DNA from 3 places in the Ruminococcus sp. RTP21198st1_G1_RTP21198_201120 genome. Region 2 is predicted to be linked to each of the others. Evidence: predicted binding sites of a transcription regulator. Region 2 holds the regulator's gene; each other region holds the start of a gene.
What was found. The regulator NrdR, encoded in region 2, represses ribonucleotide reductase genes. The targets are predictions, from matches to a motif close to CACNANATNTNGTG.
Positions count from the first base shown of each region.

Region 1: a site for NrdR is predicted at 2,604-2,617, ahead of nrdD (anaerobic ribonucleoside-triphosphate reductase). Genes of this name have one in related genera too.
Region 3: a site for NrdR is predicted at 3,641-3,654, ahead of AB5627_RS13850 (anaerobic ribonucleoside triphosphate reductase). Genes of this name have one in related genera too.

Region 1 is NZ_JBCOMH010000018.1:51,635-57,427, forward strand. Features, by position in the region: gene AB5627_RS11755 (HD domain-containing protein) at 55-711, opposite strand; gene AB5627_RS11760 (GTP-binding protein) at 1,057-2,010, opposite strand; tRNA gene AB5627_RS11765 (tRNA-Arg) at 2,217-2,293, opposite strand; gene nrdD (anaerobic ribonucleoside-triphosphate reductase) at 2,651-4,825, shown strand; gene nrdG (anaerobic ribonucleoside-triphosphate reductase activating protein) at 5,082-5,600, shown strand; gene AB5627_RS11780 (cation-translocating P-type ATPase) at 5,709-5,793, opposite strand, start outside.
Region 2 is NZ_JBCOMH010000011.1:44,210-50,002, reverse strand. Features, by position in the region: gene AB5627_RS08530 (EAL domain-containing protein) at 1-1,792, shown strand, start outside; gene AB5627_RS08525 (hypothetical protein) at 1,925-2,071, shown strand; gene AB5627_RS08520 (aspartate kinase) at 2,270-3,589, shown strand; gene nrdR (transcriptional regulator NrdR) at 3,678-4,130, opposite strand; gene AB5627_RS08510 (glycosylase) at 4,427-5,602, opposite strand.
Region 3 is NZ_JBCOMH010000030.1:4,039-9,831, forward strand. Features, by position in the region: gene AB5627_RS13830 (SPFH domain-containing protein) at 1-239, opposite strand, end outside; gene AB5627_RS13835 (NfeD family protein) at 276-719, opposite strand; gene asnB (asparagine synthase (glutamine-hydrolyzing)) at 991-2,826, opposite strand; gene AB5627_RS13845 (hypothetical protein) at 3,110-3,307, shown strand; gene AB5627_RS13850 (anaerobic ribonucleoside triphosphate reductase) at 3,721-5,793, shown strand, end outside.

The sequences.
Region 1 (5,793 bases), on a different contig from region 2:
GTATTTCTGCAAAGCAGAAATTGCGCCGCTCCCCTACATAGTTTGTGCGTTAAATCACAATACTTTGCTTCCATTTGCTGTAAGCTTGAACTTTGCTCCCAGAACACCTGCCGCACCTCTGCACATAAGCATACGCTGCAGGAAAATGTCAAAATAGTCATACATGGTGCAGATACTTTCGTCTATCTGCAAATTAAGGGATATGACCTTTTTATCAGCATTTATCTTTAAGCTCGCTTCTGTTACCGCATAGTTCACCCTGTCATGGATATCAAAAGAGGACTTATCCTTATTTGACACACGATTTCTTCGCACGTCTGTTTTATCACCTATTATCACTGCGGCTGACACCGGGTCTGTTGCGCCCCCTGTTGATTCGTCATGGCTTCCAATGCAGGAAACTATCGTCACCCTATCTTCCAATGGCATATCAGTGTCTTTGAGAATATCGTTTGCAAGTATTGCACCATACTCTGCATGGTGTGTACGATTGACAGCGTTGCCGATATCGTGCATATACCCTGCTATCTTTGCAAGCTCTATGGTATGCTCATCATAGCCGAACTCTTTAAGTATTGCGGCGGCTCTGTCTGCCACAAGAGTGGTATGCACCTCTGAATGGTCTGTAAAACCCAGAGATGTAAGATTTATCCCTGCCCTTTTTATAAATGCTTTTATTTCCTTGTTTTTTCTTATCTCTTTGTATGTCATTGATTTCTCCTGTTGGTTTATGATTATATTTATCTACGCAAGGCTTTTTACGTCCACATAATGTATTGTAGGGGCGAACAGTGTTCGCCCGCATTTGCTCGCCTGCATGAATTTGCGATTATACAAACCATGTCGCTCTCCGAACGGGACGTCGTATTTCTGCAAAGCAGAAATTGCGCCGCTCCCCTACAGTCACTCGCCGTGACGGGCATTTTACGCCATACATTGCAGCATGAGATACACTTGCACCGATCTTTAAAATGTGTAATTATAACCTGCAATTATCATATCACTATCCAAGCTTATATACAATACATTCCGCATTTATTTTACAATATTTTGACACTATACAGGCACAAAATAACCGTCAATATGCTCTTTGTCAAGCCCCTCGCCAATGACGATAAACACCGCCTGACCTCGCTCTATAGGCTTAACAGTGATGTTCTTGTGGGTGGCGTTAAGCTCAAGCCACTTGCCCTCAGCGTTTTGCATAAAGCCTTTTACACGGAATATCCTTCCGCACTTGCTGTCGCTCATAAGCCTGCTCACAGCATCTTCCATAGCATTGTCAGGAAGCTTCATATTCATAAAATACAAAGAGGTATAAGCTTTATCTTGGTCGAACCACAGCTTTTCGTGGGAATCAGGCTCATACCCACTGTTGGCTATCCTTTCCATATCCTCATCTGTAAGCTCCGACCAATCTTTCATTATTATCTCAGGCTTTGTCATTCTGTGGCAATGGAACTTTTTCTGCACAGCTTCAAGGTGTTTTAGAGTATCCTCAAGCTCCTGTTTTGTGGCTTCCTGACATCTGCTCATGAGAACTATGCCTGCTTCCGAAAGCTGAGAAGCAAGAAGATAATCAGAAGCTTCCGACAAGTTGGTATCAAGGCAGGCATCTGCAATAGTTATAACGCTTCCTATCTCATACCAATTATCAAGAGGTTCTTCTCTGAGCACGTCAAAGAACTCGTCAGCTTCATAGATACCTGACGGCTCCACAATGACCCTGTCAAGACCACGCATACCCATAGCGATAAGCTTAGTCTTAAAACGCCGTCTGTGGCAATCCTTATCAGCCGCCGAGACCATTTCAAGGTCGCAATTCTCGTCCAAAAGCTCCTGCAAAATAAGCATATCCACATTCACTGCACCGAAATCATTCTCCAACACGCCAATTTTACAGCCCTTATCCAAAAGATAACGGGCATATTTTTTTATAAAAGTAGTCTTCCCTGCTCCGAGAAACCCCGTCACAAGGTCTACCTTGGTTTTCTTTTTCTCTGTGTTCATAGTTAATGCCTCCTAATGGTCATATTATACCACATTGACAGTGCTTTGGCAATGACAGAAATAAAAAAAACGCCTTACACTAAGTAAAGCGTATTTTGTACAGGGACTCGCCCTACATTACAAAGTTGGCAGCAAAGCTTATTGAGCGGTGCAAAGCTTGGCAACAAAAAACGCACCCTGCAAGCCCGCAAAGTGCGTAAATACGCTGGTGCGCCAGAAGGGACTCGAACCCCCGACCTACTGGTTCGTAGCCAGTCACTCTATCCAGCTGAGCTACTGGCGCATTCAACTCTAATATTATATCATATGCAAGCACCCTTGTCAACAAGTTAATTGAATTTCTCCACTTATTTTACAGAATGTTCACATCGTTTCTTGTAGCTTCACACCTTTATCCACCCTTTAAATGCCATTATTTTTCACACTTTTTGTAAATCAAGTGTTTGTAATCATTTGTAATACTTTTTCGGCAAACTGCTCTGTTTTTAACCGGAATTTTTGTAGATTATTTATCATTCTATGCCCTTGACTTATATTCTGATTGTGGTATAATAGTAAATGTTCAATATTATGTTGTAATAAAAGAAGTCAACCACAATATATAGTGGTTGAGCAGGATAGAATGAAAGGAAGAGTATAGGTGAAGATAATAAAAAGAAGCGGCGCTGAGAATACGTTCGATAAGGAAAAGATAGAAAATGCCGTTGCAAAAGCTAATATCACTGTGGAGGAAAAGGATAGGCTCTCTGAGGGAGAAATAGGAGAGATAGCACAGAATATAGAGGACAAATGCTCTGAAATGAATAGGGCTATGGACGTTGAAACTATTCAGGACTGGGTGGAAGCCGATATCATGCGCCACGGCAAGTATACAGTGGCAAAGCATTATATCACTTACCGCTATGAGCGTTCTATCGTCAGACAGGCTAATACTACTGACAAGCAGATACTTTCTCTTCTTAACTTCGAGAACGAGGAAGTCAAGCAGGAAAATTCCAATAAAAATCCTACTGTCAATTCAGTTCAGAGGGATTATATGGCAGGTGAAGTGAGCAAGGATATCACAAGAAGATTTTTGCTTCCTGACGATATAGTCGAAGCTCACGAAAAAGGTCTGATACATTTCCACGACGCTGATTATTTCGCTCAGCATATGCACAACTGCTGTCTTGTAAATCTTGAGGATATGCTCCAGAACGGCACTGTCATAAGCGAGGTCATGATAGAAAAGCCACACAGCTTCTCTACAGCCTGCAATATCGCTACACAATCTATCGCTCAGATAGCTTCTTCACAGTATGGCGGACAGAGTATCACACTTTCCCACCTTGCTCCGTTCGTTCAGATATCCCGTGATAAATATCGCCGTGAGGTAAAAAAAGAGTTCGCAGAGCTTAATATCCCTGCCGACGAGGATACTATAAATAAGGTAGCCGAAATGAGAGTAAAGGCTGAGATAGTTCAGGGCGTTCAGATGATACAGTATCAGGTCATCACTCTTATGACAACAAATGGTCAAGCACCTTTCGTTACTGTTTTCATGTACCTTGACGAGGTGCCGGAGGGGCAGACAAGAGATGACCTTGCGGCTATCATAGAGGAAATGCTCAGACAGCGTATCCAAGGCGTAAAGAACGAAAAGGGTGTCTATATAACACCTGCGTTCCCTAAGCTAATATATGTCCTTGAAGAGGACAACATAAGAGAAGGCTCAAAATATTGGGAGCTTACAAAGCTTGCTGCAAAGTGTACCGCAAAGAGAATGGTGCCTGACTATATAAGCGAAAAGAAAATGAAAGAGCTTAAGGTAGACAAGAACGGCAATGGTCAGTGCTACCCTTGCATGGGCTGCAGAAGCTTCCTTACAACATATCTTGACGAAAACGGCAAGCCTAAATATTACGGCAGATTCAATCAGGGCGTTGTTACAATAAACCTTGTGGACGTTGCCTGCTCGTCATATAAGGATACGGATAAGTTCTGGAAGATATTTGATGAAAGACTTGAGCTTTGCAGACGTGCGCTTATGCTCCGTCACGAAAGACTTAAAGGCACTCCGTCAGACGTTGCGCCTATCCTTTGGCAGAACGGTGCATTGGCAAGGCTTAAAAAGGGCGAAACAATCGACAAGCTCCTGTTCGGCGGATATTCCACCATATCACTTGGCTATGCAGGTCTTTGCGAATGCGTAAGATACATGACTGGCAAGTCACACACAGACCCTTCAGCAACGCCTTTTGCACTTGAAGTTATGCAGCACCTTAATGATGCCTGCGCAAAGTGGAGAGCGGAAACAAACATAGATTTCAGCCTTTACGGCACGCCATTGGAGTCCACAACATACAAATTTGCAAGATGTTTGCAGAAGCGTTTCGGTGTTATCGAGGGTGTAACAGACAGAAACTACATCACAAACAGCTATCATATCCATGTTACCGAGAACATCGACGCATTTGACAAGCTCACCTTTGAGTCACAGTTCCAAGCTCTCTCACCAGGAGGAGCTATCAGCTATGTGGAAGTGCCGAATATGCAGAACAACATAGAGGCTGTTCTTGCAGTTATGCAGCATATTTACGACAACATCATGTATGCAGAGCTTAACACAAAGAGCGACTACTGTCAGAAGTGCGGTTTTGACGGTGAGATAAAGATAGTAGAAGATGACGGCAAGCTTGTATGGGAGTGTCCGAACTGCGGCAACAGAGATCAGAACACTCTGAACGTTGCAAGGCGCACCTGCGGCTACATCGGCACGCAGTTCTGGAATCAGGGCAGGACTCAGGAGATAAAGGAAAGAGTTTTGCATTTGTGATTTCTTTGAAAACCCATGTAAAATTACAATTCGATTTTCAAAAAAAGTGAACATTATAGCCGTTAAAACTCAAAAGTTTAAAAATCAAAACTCGTCAAAAAAATGAACATTATAGCAAGGAAAACTCAAAAACTCAAAACTGCAAAATCCGAAAATAATGAACATTATTATTGACATAAAACAGCAAACAGCATATAACTATCGGGGCAATACAAAATCGTATTGCCCTGCGTTGTATGTATGAAAGGAGCGGAAAATGAATTATTGTGAGATAAAGAAAACCGATATCGCCAATGGCTCAGGAGTGAGGGTCACGCTGTTCGTATCAGGCTGCAGACACCACTGCAAGGGCTGTTTTCAGCCTGACACTTGGAACTTTGACTACGGCAAGCCTTTCACAGATACCACCGCAGACGAGATACTTAACGCCCTCTCAAGGGGCTATATAAAAGGACTTACGCTCCTTGGTGGCGAGCCTATGGAGCCTGAGAACCAGCCTGAGCTTACAAAACTCCTCCGCCGTGTGAAAACCGAACTTCCCGACAAGGACGTGTGGTGCTACACAGGCTGTACCCTTGAAACTGACCTGCTTGCAGGCTCAAAGTCCCCATACAGAACGCAGTACACAGACGAAATGCTGAGCCTTATCGATTACCTCGTTGACGGCGAGTTCGTCCTTGAAAAGAAAAACATCTCCCTGAAATTCAGAGGATCTGAAAATCAGAGGATACTTCATAAAGAGGACGGCATTTGGCTGCCTTGCGAAGATATGTAAAACAAAACCGCTCCCCGTGTTATCACGAAGAGCGGTTTTTTTATACAAATTGTAGGGGGACGGCGTCCTAGACGTCCCATTTATTGACCATGTGTCATGCTCTTGACCTTACTTTTCAGACTTTGTAAAGAATATCGCCTTTATAAGCTGGATAACGAGCATAGAGCCAAAGCTTAGAATGTATATCCATGCA
Region 2 (5,793 bases):
GGCTTTGTCAACTGTGTTGGATATTTTAAGTGTGTTTTCTACCGGCGAATGGGGCATAGGGCTTAAAATCTTCTTCCATACGGCTTATTATTTTACACATAATCTTATTCCGTTTCTATTTGTGATATATATACTTTTCCTGACGGACGGCTATAAAGAGATGTCTGCTCTTTTCAAAAGCTTTTTATATACACCGATGATCGTTGATCTTTTGCTTGTGATTACGACGCCTGCAACACATTTTATCATCTATGTGGATAGTCAAGGTGGTTATCATCGTGGCACTCTTCAGCCATTTACATACATTGTGGCGATTTATTATCTTATATTTGGCATCGTTTACGCAATGGGTAATAGAAGTATGCTATCAAGACAGGTGGTCACTTCTATAACAGCCTTTATCTCAATGACGGTAGTGGCGGTAATTGTTCAGATGATCAATAAACTCCTTCTTGTGGAGTGCTTTGCGGCGTCTGTATGTATGCTTCTAATAATGTTCACTTTGCAAAGTCAGGACGATATGATAGACCAAGGAACGAAAATGCTCAACTGGAGCAGCTTTGTCAATAGGTGTTCCATAAAATATGCCTCAGCTTCTGATTTTACATTATTGCTCATAAGGATACCGGATTTCAAAATGTTTATGAAAACCTTTGGCGGACGTTTTTCCAACTCTCTGTTAAGAAGCTTTTCCGACTATCTTTATAACTTTGTTAATCTTGGCGATGGATTTTATTTGGAGGACGAATGCTTTGCTCTTATGTTTCCGAAGGATTCTGAAAAGGTGGGAGAAACGTATCGTGCAATAAGGAAAAAGCTGTCTGAAAACTGGAATATAGGTACTGTTGATACTTTGATAACAGCCTGCTTTATGCGTATCGACTGCCCTGATGACGTTGACAATGCAGATATGCTGGTGGACTTTATCGAGCAGTTCAAGCATCGTGAACCTGAAACTGAAAGACTTCTTCATGCAACTGACATAAACTTTTATGACAGCAAACGTCGAAGCGAGGTAGAAAATGCTATAGACAAGGCTCTGGATAATCGTGGCTTTGAGGTATACTATCAGCCGATATATTCAAGTTCAAGAAACAAGATAGTTTCCTGTGAAGCCCTTGTTAGGCTTAAGGATGAAAAGCTTGGATTTATCCCTCCACAGGAATTTATTCCTATAGCTGAGGAAAACGGCAAGATACTCAAAATAGGCAAATATGTTTTCGAGGAAGCCTGCCGATTTATAAAGAAAGGCGTGGGAACTTCACTTGGTATCGAATATGTGCAGGTAAACCTGTCGGTAGTCCAGTGCATGCAATCTGACCTTGTAGAGCAGCTTCTCAGCATTATGGACAGATACAAGGTAGACCCATCGTCTATTTGTCTTGAAGTAACGGAAACTGCGGCGGTGTATACTCCGCACATTATGGAGAAAAACATCAAGGCCCTTTCCGACTATGGTGTGAAGTTTGCACTTGACGATTATGGTACGGGATATTCAAATATGACATATCTTCTCAGCCTGCCTTTCAGGTTTATCAAGCTTGAAAAGGAAATAGTCTGGGAATGTTTCAAGAGCGAAAAGGCGCATATCGCCATTGAGAGTACAGTGGCGATGATAAAGAAGCTCAATATGCAGATAGTTGCCGAGGGTATCGAGGACAAGCATCAGCTCGACACGCTTCTTGGCATGGGCTGTGATTTCATTCAGGGATACTACTTCTCAAAGCCTGTTCCTGAAAAAGATTTTATTGAGGTGCTTAAAAAGAATAATACTCAGGCTGTGACGGTTTAAGCAGTCTGATGAAAAAAAGCCCTGACTTCGGTCGGGGCTTTTTTTCACATAGTTTTCACTTTGCGTTAAGGTCTGTTTAAGTAAGGAACGCTATAATGTAGTCATAACAAAACCGAGACGGGAGGCGTTCTTGTGAACGTAAGTAATATGGCTATTCTTATTATTGCGGCTGTGCTGCTTTCTTTGCCGCTTGTTTTATCTGCTGCATTTTGTGTTGAAGAACGCTGGGGTTTTCTTTCACGAAAACATGATAAGTGTATAGACGAACATTACAGATAATAGGCAGACAGATAAGTATGAGTTGTCCACCATACAAATACAAGCGTATTTCACAAACATACATCGAAAAAACTATAAAAATTAGTCCATTTATACATTGACTTAATCACGCAAATTCGGTATACTATTTATTGTAACGTCAGCGTGGGAAAAGTACGCAGACAGGAATAATTCTATAGTTTATAAGGGGTTTGTGAAATGACAAAGGTTGTAAAATTCGGCGGAAGCTCTCTTGCAAGTGCTGAGCAGTTCAAAAAGGTAAAGGAGATAATCACAGCGGAAAGCTCAAGAAGATTTGTTGTGCCGTCTGCTCCTGGTAAAAGATTTTCAAACGATACAAAGGTAACTGATATGCTTTACGGCTGCTATGATCTTGCTGCAAAGGGCAAGGATTTCAGCAGCGAGTTCGACGCTATCAAGGAAAGATATTACGGCATAATCAATGATCTGGGTCTTGACCTTTCTCTTGAAAAGGAGTTTGAAACTATCAAGGCTTGCTTTATCGGCAAGGCAGGACGTGACTATGCGGCTTCTCGTGGCGAGTATCTTAACGGTATCGTTCTTGCTAAATATCTTGGATATAACTTTGTTGACGCTGCCGATGTTATCTATTTTAACGATCAGGGTCAGTTTGATTCTGCAAGAACAAACGAGGTGCTTCCTCAAAGACTTGCTACACTTGACAATGCGGTAATACCTGGTTTCTACGGCTCAATGCCAAACGATACTATCAAGACATTTTCAAGAGGCGGTTCTGACGTAACAGGTTCTATCGTTGCCGCAGCAGTAAACGCTGATCTTTATGAGAACTGGACAGACGTATCAGGCTTCCTGGTATGCGACCCTAGAATTATCGACAACCCACAGCCTATCACTACCATAACATATAAGGAACTGAGAGAGCTTTCTTACATGGGTGCAGGCGTACTTCATGAGGACGCTATTTTCCCTGTAAGAAAAGCAGGTATCCCAATAAACATCAAGAACACAAACAAGCCTGAGGATATGGGTACAATGATCGTTGAGTCCACATCTCAGAAGCCTGCATTCACGATCACAGGTATAGCAGGCAAGAAGGGCTTTACTGTAGTTAATATCGAAAAGGATATGATGAACGCAGAGCTTGGTTTCGGCAGAAGAGTGCTTGAAGTATTCGAGAAGAATGGTATCTGCTTTGAGCATATGCCATCAGGTATCGACACAATGTCTGTTGTTGTTCATCAGGCAGAGTTTGCTCCAAAGGAGCAGGAGATAATGTCAGGTCTGCACAGAAACTGTCACCCTGATACAATTGATATTGAAACAGACCTTGCGCTTATTGCAGTTGTGGGACGTGCAATGAAGTCAAACAGAGGTACAGCAGGCAGAATATTCTCAGCCCTTGCACACGCTCATGTAAACGTAAAGATGATAGATCAGGGCTCTAGCGAGCTTAACATCATCATCGGTGTGAATGAGGCTGATTTTGAATCTGCAATGAAGGCTATCTATACAATTTTTGTTGATACACAGCTTTAATACAATATAAAAAATATGGCGGACGGCTTTGGCTGTCCGCTTTTTTGGTGCGAAAAAAGCGTCCCGAAAATTATCGGAACGCTCTTATTTATTTCTTCTTGTCAGAAAGCTCAGTGATTATCTGAATGAACGAATCAACGTCAGAGAAGTCCTTGTAAACGGAAGCAAAACGCACATATGCAACGTGGTCAAGCTTTTTCAGACCCATAAGCACCATATCGCCTATCTCACTTGTAGTGGTCTCGGTCTGCATTTTGTTTGCAAAGGTGTTCTCTATATCGTCAACAAGGTTTTTCATATCATCAACACTGACAGGACGCTTTTTGATAGCGTTCTGAATGCCTTTTATAAGCTTCTGTCTGTCAAAAGGCTCAAACGAGCCGTCACGCTTGTATACCATAAGCTGTGGCTTTTCCACCACCTCATAAGTAGTGAAACGCTTTCCGCATTTCGGACACTCACGGCGGCGACGCTTTTTTCCCTCGCTTGGACGTGAATCTATTACTCTTGTATCTTCATAGTTGCAAAAAGGACATCTCATTATAAACACTCCTTAGTTAAGAGAAAATTTTGTGCGTGATATTGCATATATTGTGCTTTTATTAATTAATTATACCATAGATTGTGGACGATTGCAAGAGGGTATATAAAAAAAGTTGCGGTAAAGGGACTCAGCAATTTTGCGGCAGACAAACCATAGCATAAATGTAGGGGACGGCGCCCTCGACGTCCCCTACATGGGTAGTGCAATATTTATGCACGGATATGGCAGACTTGAAGAAAGATTTAGTGTACAAAAAAACAGACAGCAGAAGCCGTCTGTTTTTGTTTGATATATTACTTGTTAAGATATTCGAGATTTTTTCTGATAAGATCGCATCTCTGCTTGACGCAGTCAACAGAACGCAGTGGGTCTGACGGAGTGTTGAATGTGTAATCCATAAGCTTGTCGATAGTTGTTGACGCAACGTGAAGTCTTGTGTCTGATGAAGCGTAGTAAATGTACACGTCACCGTTTTCACGAACGATCGCGCCGTTTGTGAACGCAACGTTTGATACGTCACCCACTCTTTCACTGCCGTGTGGTGCAATGAAAAGTCCTGACGGCGAAGCGATTAGCTTAGAAGGGTCTTTAAGGTCAGTTGCGAATACATAAATTACGTATCTAAGACCTGCGGCTGTGTTTCTTACGCCATGTGCAATGTGTATCCAACCCTTTGGTGTCTTGATAGGCACTGCGCCTGCACCGTTCTTTACCTCTGTGATTGTGTGATATTGCCTTGGTGAGATAACAACTTCGTCTGTGCAGATAACAGGGTTTGTGATGTCTTCGCAAAGACCGAAGCATACTCCTCCGCCTGAGCCAGTTTCGATAAAATCGTCCTGTGGACGTGTGTAGAAGGCGTACTTTCCGTCAACGAACTCAGGGTGAAGTACAACGTTTCTCTGCTGTGGCGACTTGGACTTGAGATTAGGAAGTCTTTCCCATGTCTTAAGATCCTTTGTCCTTACGATTCCAGCCTGAGCTGTAGCGGCAGAAAGATCGTTTGAAGTCTTGTCCTTGCTCTCTGAGCAGAATACGCCGTATATCCAGCCGTCCTCATGCTGAGTAAGTCTCATATCGTATACGTTTGTTTCCTCCGGTTCAGTGTCAGGAAGCTGAACAGGGAAGTCCCAGAAACGGAAGCCGTCAACAGGGCTGTCGCTCTCTGCTACTGCAAAAAATGACTTTCTGTCATTGCCCTCAACTCTTGCAACAAGGTAATACTTGCCGTTGAGATAAATAGCGCCTGAGTTCAGTACTGCGTTTATGCCCAATCTCTCCATGAAGTATGGATTTGTCTCAGGGTTCATGTCATATTTCCAGATAATAGGTGCGTGTGCGGCTGTCAGAACAGGGTAAACGTATCTGTCATAAATTCCGTTGTAGCTGTCTGACACAATGTTTTTTCTGTTGATGAGAGCCTCATATTTGGCTGTCACCCTTGATTTGTTTCTTTCAAAATCTGTCATATCAAGCAATTTCCTTTCGGTAAAAAAATCTTCTTAAACAAGTATACTATAATAATTCGCTAATTACAAGTACCACTGAAAACATCAAACGATTACATGAAAAAAGTTTTACGAACTGCATAAATGCTGTACATATTTTGCTGTTTTGGTTAATGTTTTCTACAAAAAGCTCTTGTATCTGTTTTATATTC
Region 3 (5,793 bases), on a different contig from region 2:
TCCTTTGTGATAACTGACTGTGGCTTGAAGTCAACTACCTGCTCTTTGATAGATACTCTCTTTGCAACTCGGTCGATAAAAGGTACTTTTACGTGAAGTCCCGTTCCCCATGCCGCATGAAAAGCTCCAAGTCTTTCAACTACAAATACATATGCCTGTGGTACTATCTTGATGTTGCTGATAACAATGATTATAAGCAATACGATGATAGCAAGTACGATATAAATTCCAGGTTCCATTATATGCCTCCTAAAAAAATAAGTTTATGTAAGCTGTTACTTTTCTTCTGAAACTATCAGCTTTGCACCGTCAATACGCACGACCTTCACTGGTGTGCCTTCTGAGATCTTTGAGCCGTCCTCAGTTCTTGCTGCCCAATCTGTGCCCTCAAGAGTGACCCTGCCTTTGTTCACAGAGTTATCTATAGGCTCAATAACTATTGCAGTTTTTCCCACATCAAGCTCGTAATTTGTTGCAACTGGCTTGTTCTGGAGCTTCTTGACCACAGGTCTTGTAAGCAAAAGAAGTATGATCGAACTTACGACGAATACGATGCACTGTGTAAGGAAAGAAAGCTTAGCTATGGCACAAAACATCGCAATAAGTGCTGCTATAGCAAGCCATATAGACACAAGTGCCGTTCCAGTTGCGACCTCGCATACAACAAAGAACACGAAAGCTAAAGCCCAGAAAACTATTTTGAGTGTAGCCATTGTCATATGATACCCCCTGTTCCTCTCATTTATTTAAGATTCATTATAACATATTATTTTAAAATTTACAATAGCTAAGACACAATATTTTTGCTTTTTTACCTTTAATCTTCAATGATTTTACATTGACCGTAACATATTTTATTAGCTGTACACTAATATATATATGTTGATGCTACTACATAAAGAAAAAAGTATTTCTAAAAGATAGTTATATAAAAAAATTACAGTAAAAGCGGTAACCCGCTGGAGGTAACCGCTTTTACTATTTGTGTAATTATACGTTGTCACTGAAATAAACATCATACCAAACAAGGAATGAGAACACTGTCCAAATCTTTCTTGAATAGTCATATTTGCCTGCACGGTGATCGTCAAGAAGCTGTACAAGCTTATCTGTATGGAAGAACTGTGCTGACTGAGGAGAAGTAAACTTATCCTTTACTATATTATAATACTTATCTTCTTTCAGCCATACCCTGATAGGAACAGGGAAGCCGAGCTTCTTTTTCTTAGCTGTCTGTGGAGGGCAAGCCTGAAGTGCAGCAAGACGCATTGCATACTTCGTTTCAGTTTCAGTAACTCTGTCCTTTACAGGTATCTGCTCTGCAAGCTCCATTACCTTTCTGTCAAGGAACGGTACACGAAGCTCAAGAGAGTGAGCCATGCTCATTTTATCCGCCTTAAGAAGAATATCACCTGTCATCCAAAGGTGCAGGTCAATGTACTGCATCTGCGTTACCTGATCCTGATCTCTTACCTTATCGTAGAAAGGCTTTGTGATAGCCATAGCGTCGGGAGCGTTTGTTTTTATGCTCAGAATGTCCTTACGCTCTTTCTCAGAGAAGATGTATGCGTTACCAATAAATCTCTCATCAAGATCCTTAGAGCCTCTTATAAGATAGTTTATGCCGTGCTTATGAGGCAGTTTATCAGCAACTGCACCAACAGCCTTTCTGATAGGTCTTGGTATCTTAAAGTAGCTTGCCATATCAGCAGGGTTGTGATAGATGTTGTATCCGCCGAATATCTCGTCTGCACCCTCGCCTGAAAGCACTGCCTTGACCTTTTCTGATGCAATCTGACATACGAAGAATAGAGCCACAGCCGCAGGGTCTGCGAGAGGTTCGTCCATGTGATACTGTATCTTTGAAAGACTGTTCCAGTATTCCTCAGGGCTGATGACCTTTGAGAAATTCTCCTTGTGGATATACTTTGAAAATTCCTTAGCATAACCTATCTCGTTGTATTTCTCGTCCTCTCCGAAGCCCACAGTAAAGGTCTTGTCAACGTTAGCAACAGCGGCAACATAGCTCGAGTCAACACCGCTTGAAAGGAATGAGCCTACCTCAACGTCAGCAAACTTGTGTACCTCAACAGAGTTCTTGAAAGTGTCAGATATCCTATTCACCCAATCCTCTAAAGAAGGACCATTGTCAGCATGAAACTTAACTTCCCAATATCTTCTTACGTTCATCTCGCCGTTCTTGTATGTAAAGCAGTGAGCGGCAGGGAGCTTGTAAACATTTTTGAAGAAAGTTTCTGTTGTAGGAGAATACTGGAATGTGAGATAAGTTTCAAGAACGTCTGTGTTAAGTTCCTTCTTGAAATGAGGGTGGTCAAGAAAACTCTTTATCTCAGAACCCCACATAAGAGTTTCGCCCATTTTTGCGTAGTAAAGAGGCTTGATACCGAAGAAATCTCTTGCACCGAAAACCTCATTTGTATTCTTGTTGAAGATAACGAATGCAAACATTCCTCTCAGCTTGTCAAGCATATTCTCGCCCCACTGCTCATAGCCGTGGATAAGCACCTCTGAGTCGGTCTGTGTATAGAACTTGTGACCAGACGCTACAAGCTCCTCACGGAGATCCTTGTAGTTGTATATCTCACCGTTGAATGTAAGTACCAACGACTTATCTTCATTGAAGATAGGCTGGCTACCTTGATCTGAAAGGTCGATGATCGAAAGTCGGCGGAAACCCATTGCGATCTGCTCGTCAACATATTTTCCGTCAGAGTCAGGACCTCTATGTTTTATTCTATCCATCATTTTTCCAAGAACTATGGAAGCGTCATTGATTTTATTTGTAAATCCAACAAAACCGCACATATAAAAGCCTCATTTCTGTTAAATCAAATTGCCTGTATCTTAGATAATACAGCCGCTTGTCGCCTAGTGAACGTCAAGCAATATAATATTTATTATACACTATATGCGTCTTTTTTGCAAGGGGTAAAAACAAAAATTAAACAATAAAAGAAATTGTCTTTTGTGCATTTATCACATGGCAGTGTGTATGGTATAAAAATATCTGCGATTTTGTCATTTTGGCTTGAAAAAGGCAGAGGGATATAGTATAATGGTATTAAAATCATATTTTGGAGAAGATCTTATGAACGATAACAAAAAGAAGAAAAATGGTTATAGATTGGATATTGTGTTGATAGTGAGTTTTTTTGTGATGCTTATATCTTTCTGTGCCTACATGATGAATACTACTCTCGAAGAGGTACTTGAAAATGAAACAGGCAGCTCTGTAGTCACACATGATTACACTTACGAGAGTGCTGAGAGCAGTTCAGCAGCATAGTGCAAAATTTAAAAGCTTGACAAGTTAAAGTACTTTACGTGCTTGCTGAATTCACCTATTTACGACATTCAAGAGGTGTGGAGCAGCACTTGAAAATGCATAAGACGACAAGTTAGCTCACTTTACAGCATCAAGAACTGGACTATATTGTATTATGCGTTGTAAAGTTCGACTACATTACAGATAAAAGCATTTTACTTGACACCTAAAATCAATATCTGACGAAAATGTGACTTTGTGCATTTAATACAAATAACAAAGTCACATTTTGTTGTATAACGCCTTGACTTTACGTCACTTATACTATATACTTGTATTAAGCACTGCTTTTTATACAATATGTTGTGATTTGCGGTACGAGTTGTGAGAATAAAAAAATATAAGGATAAATCGGGAAAATCGGAGGCGGTATTGTGATAATCAAGATAAAAAAGCGTGACGGACGTACTGTAACTTTCAATATTGAGAAAATAGCTGGCGCTATATACAAGGCGGCTCAGTCTGTGGGCAAGGATAACTATGAGGAAGCTTTGGAGCTTTCGGGTAAAGTTGTTGATAAGCTTATGGAAAAACACCTTGATATGCCTACTGTTGAAGAGATTCAGGATTGCGTTGAGCGTGTACTTATCGAGGAGGGCATGGCTGATACTGCAAAAAGTTATATACTCTACCGCTCAAACAGGACTCGTGCAAGAGAAATGAATACCCGTCTTATGAAAGTTTATGAGGATCTTACTTTCCAATCAGCGAAAGATAACGATTTGAAGCGTGAGAATGCTAATATAGACGGCGATACCGCAATGGGTACAATGCTTAAATACGGATCTGTGGGTGCAAAGGAGTTCAATGAGATGTATGTTCTTGCTCCTGAGCATTCAAAGGCTCATCAGGAGGGCGATATCCACATTCATGATCTTGATTTTTATACACTGACTACCACTTGCACTCAGATAGACCTTACAAAGCTTTTTGATAAGGGTTTTTCTACAGGTCATGGCTTTTTGCGTACACCAAATGATATACAAAGCTATGCGGCGCTTGCCTGCATTGCGATACAATCCAATCAGAACGACCAGCATGGTGGTCAATCTCTTCCAAAGTTCGATTATGATATGGCTGAGGGCGTAAGAAAGACATTCAGACACCGCTATCGTGACAATATCGGCAGGGGTCTTGCTCTCCTTGGTGAAGTTTCTGATGCTCAGAGCATTGCAAAGAAAATAACTGAAATGCTTGACGAGCAGGGCTTAAAGGTTACACTCGCCAATGATAACGGCTATCAAGAGGCTGAAGCACAGTTCCTTGTGAATTTTGTTGACGCACCTATAGTGAAGAAGATACAGAGTTTTGCATATAAAAACTCTTTGAAAGAAACTGACAGAGCTACATATCAGGCAATGGAAGCGCTTATCCATAATCTTAATACCATGAACTCCCGTGCAGGCGCTCAAACGCCTTTCAGCTCCATAAATTATGGTACTGATACTTCTATCGAGGGCAGACTTGTTATAAAGAATATTCTTCTTGCAGAGGAAGCAGGACTTGGCAATGGTGAAACGCCTATTTTCCCTATACATATTTTCAAGATAAAAGAGGGCGTGAACTTTGATCCTGATGACCCGAACTATGACCTTTTCAAGCTCGCCTGCCGTGTATCAGCGAAGCGTCTTTTCCCGAATTTTTCATTTATCGACGCTCCTTTCAATCTACAGTATTATAAAGAGGGCAATCCTGACACTGAGATAGCTTACATGGGTTGCCGCACAAGAGTTATCGGTAACGCATATGACCCTACTCGTGAGATAGTGACAGGAAGAGGAAATCTCTCTTTTACTACCATTAATCTCCCTAGACTTGGCATAAAAGCACAGCGTAATATCGGTGCTTTCTTTGACAGCCTTGATGAGCTTATGGATCTTTGTATCGACCAGCTTATGCACAGATTTAAGATACAGTGTTCAAAGCGTGTGAGAAATTATCCGTTTCTCATGGGTCAGGGCATATGGCTCGATTCAGAGAAGCTTACGGCTGACGATACACTTGAAGAAGTGCTAAAGCATGGCACGCTTTCAGTGGGCTTTATCGGTCTTGCTGAGTGTCTTAAAGTGCTTACTGGCAAGCACCATGGTGAAAGTGAAGAAGCAAGAGAGCTTGGCTTGGAGATAATCTCGCGTATGAGAGCAAGAATGGACGAGGAAACAAAGCGTACTGGTCTTAACTTCTCGTTGCTTGCAACGCCTGCTGAGGGACTTTCTGGCAGATTTGTTAAAATGGATAAAGAACGTTATGGTGAGATAGCAGGAGTTACGGACAGAGAATATTATACTAATTCTTTCCATGTGCCTGTTTACTATCCGATAACAGCGTTTGAGAAACTTAAAATAGAAGCTCCTTACCATGCTCTTACAAATGCAGGCCATATAAGCTATATCGAGCTTGACGGCGATCCGCTGAACAATCTTTCTGCATTCGAGAAAGTCGTAAGA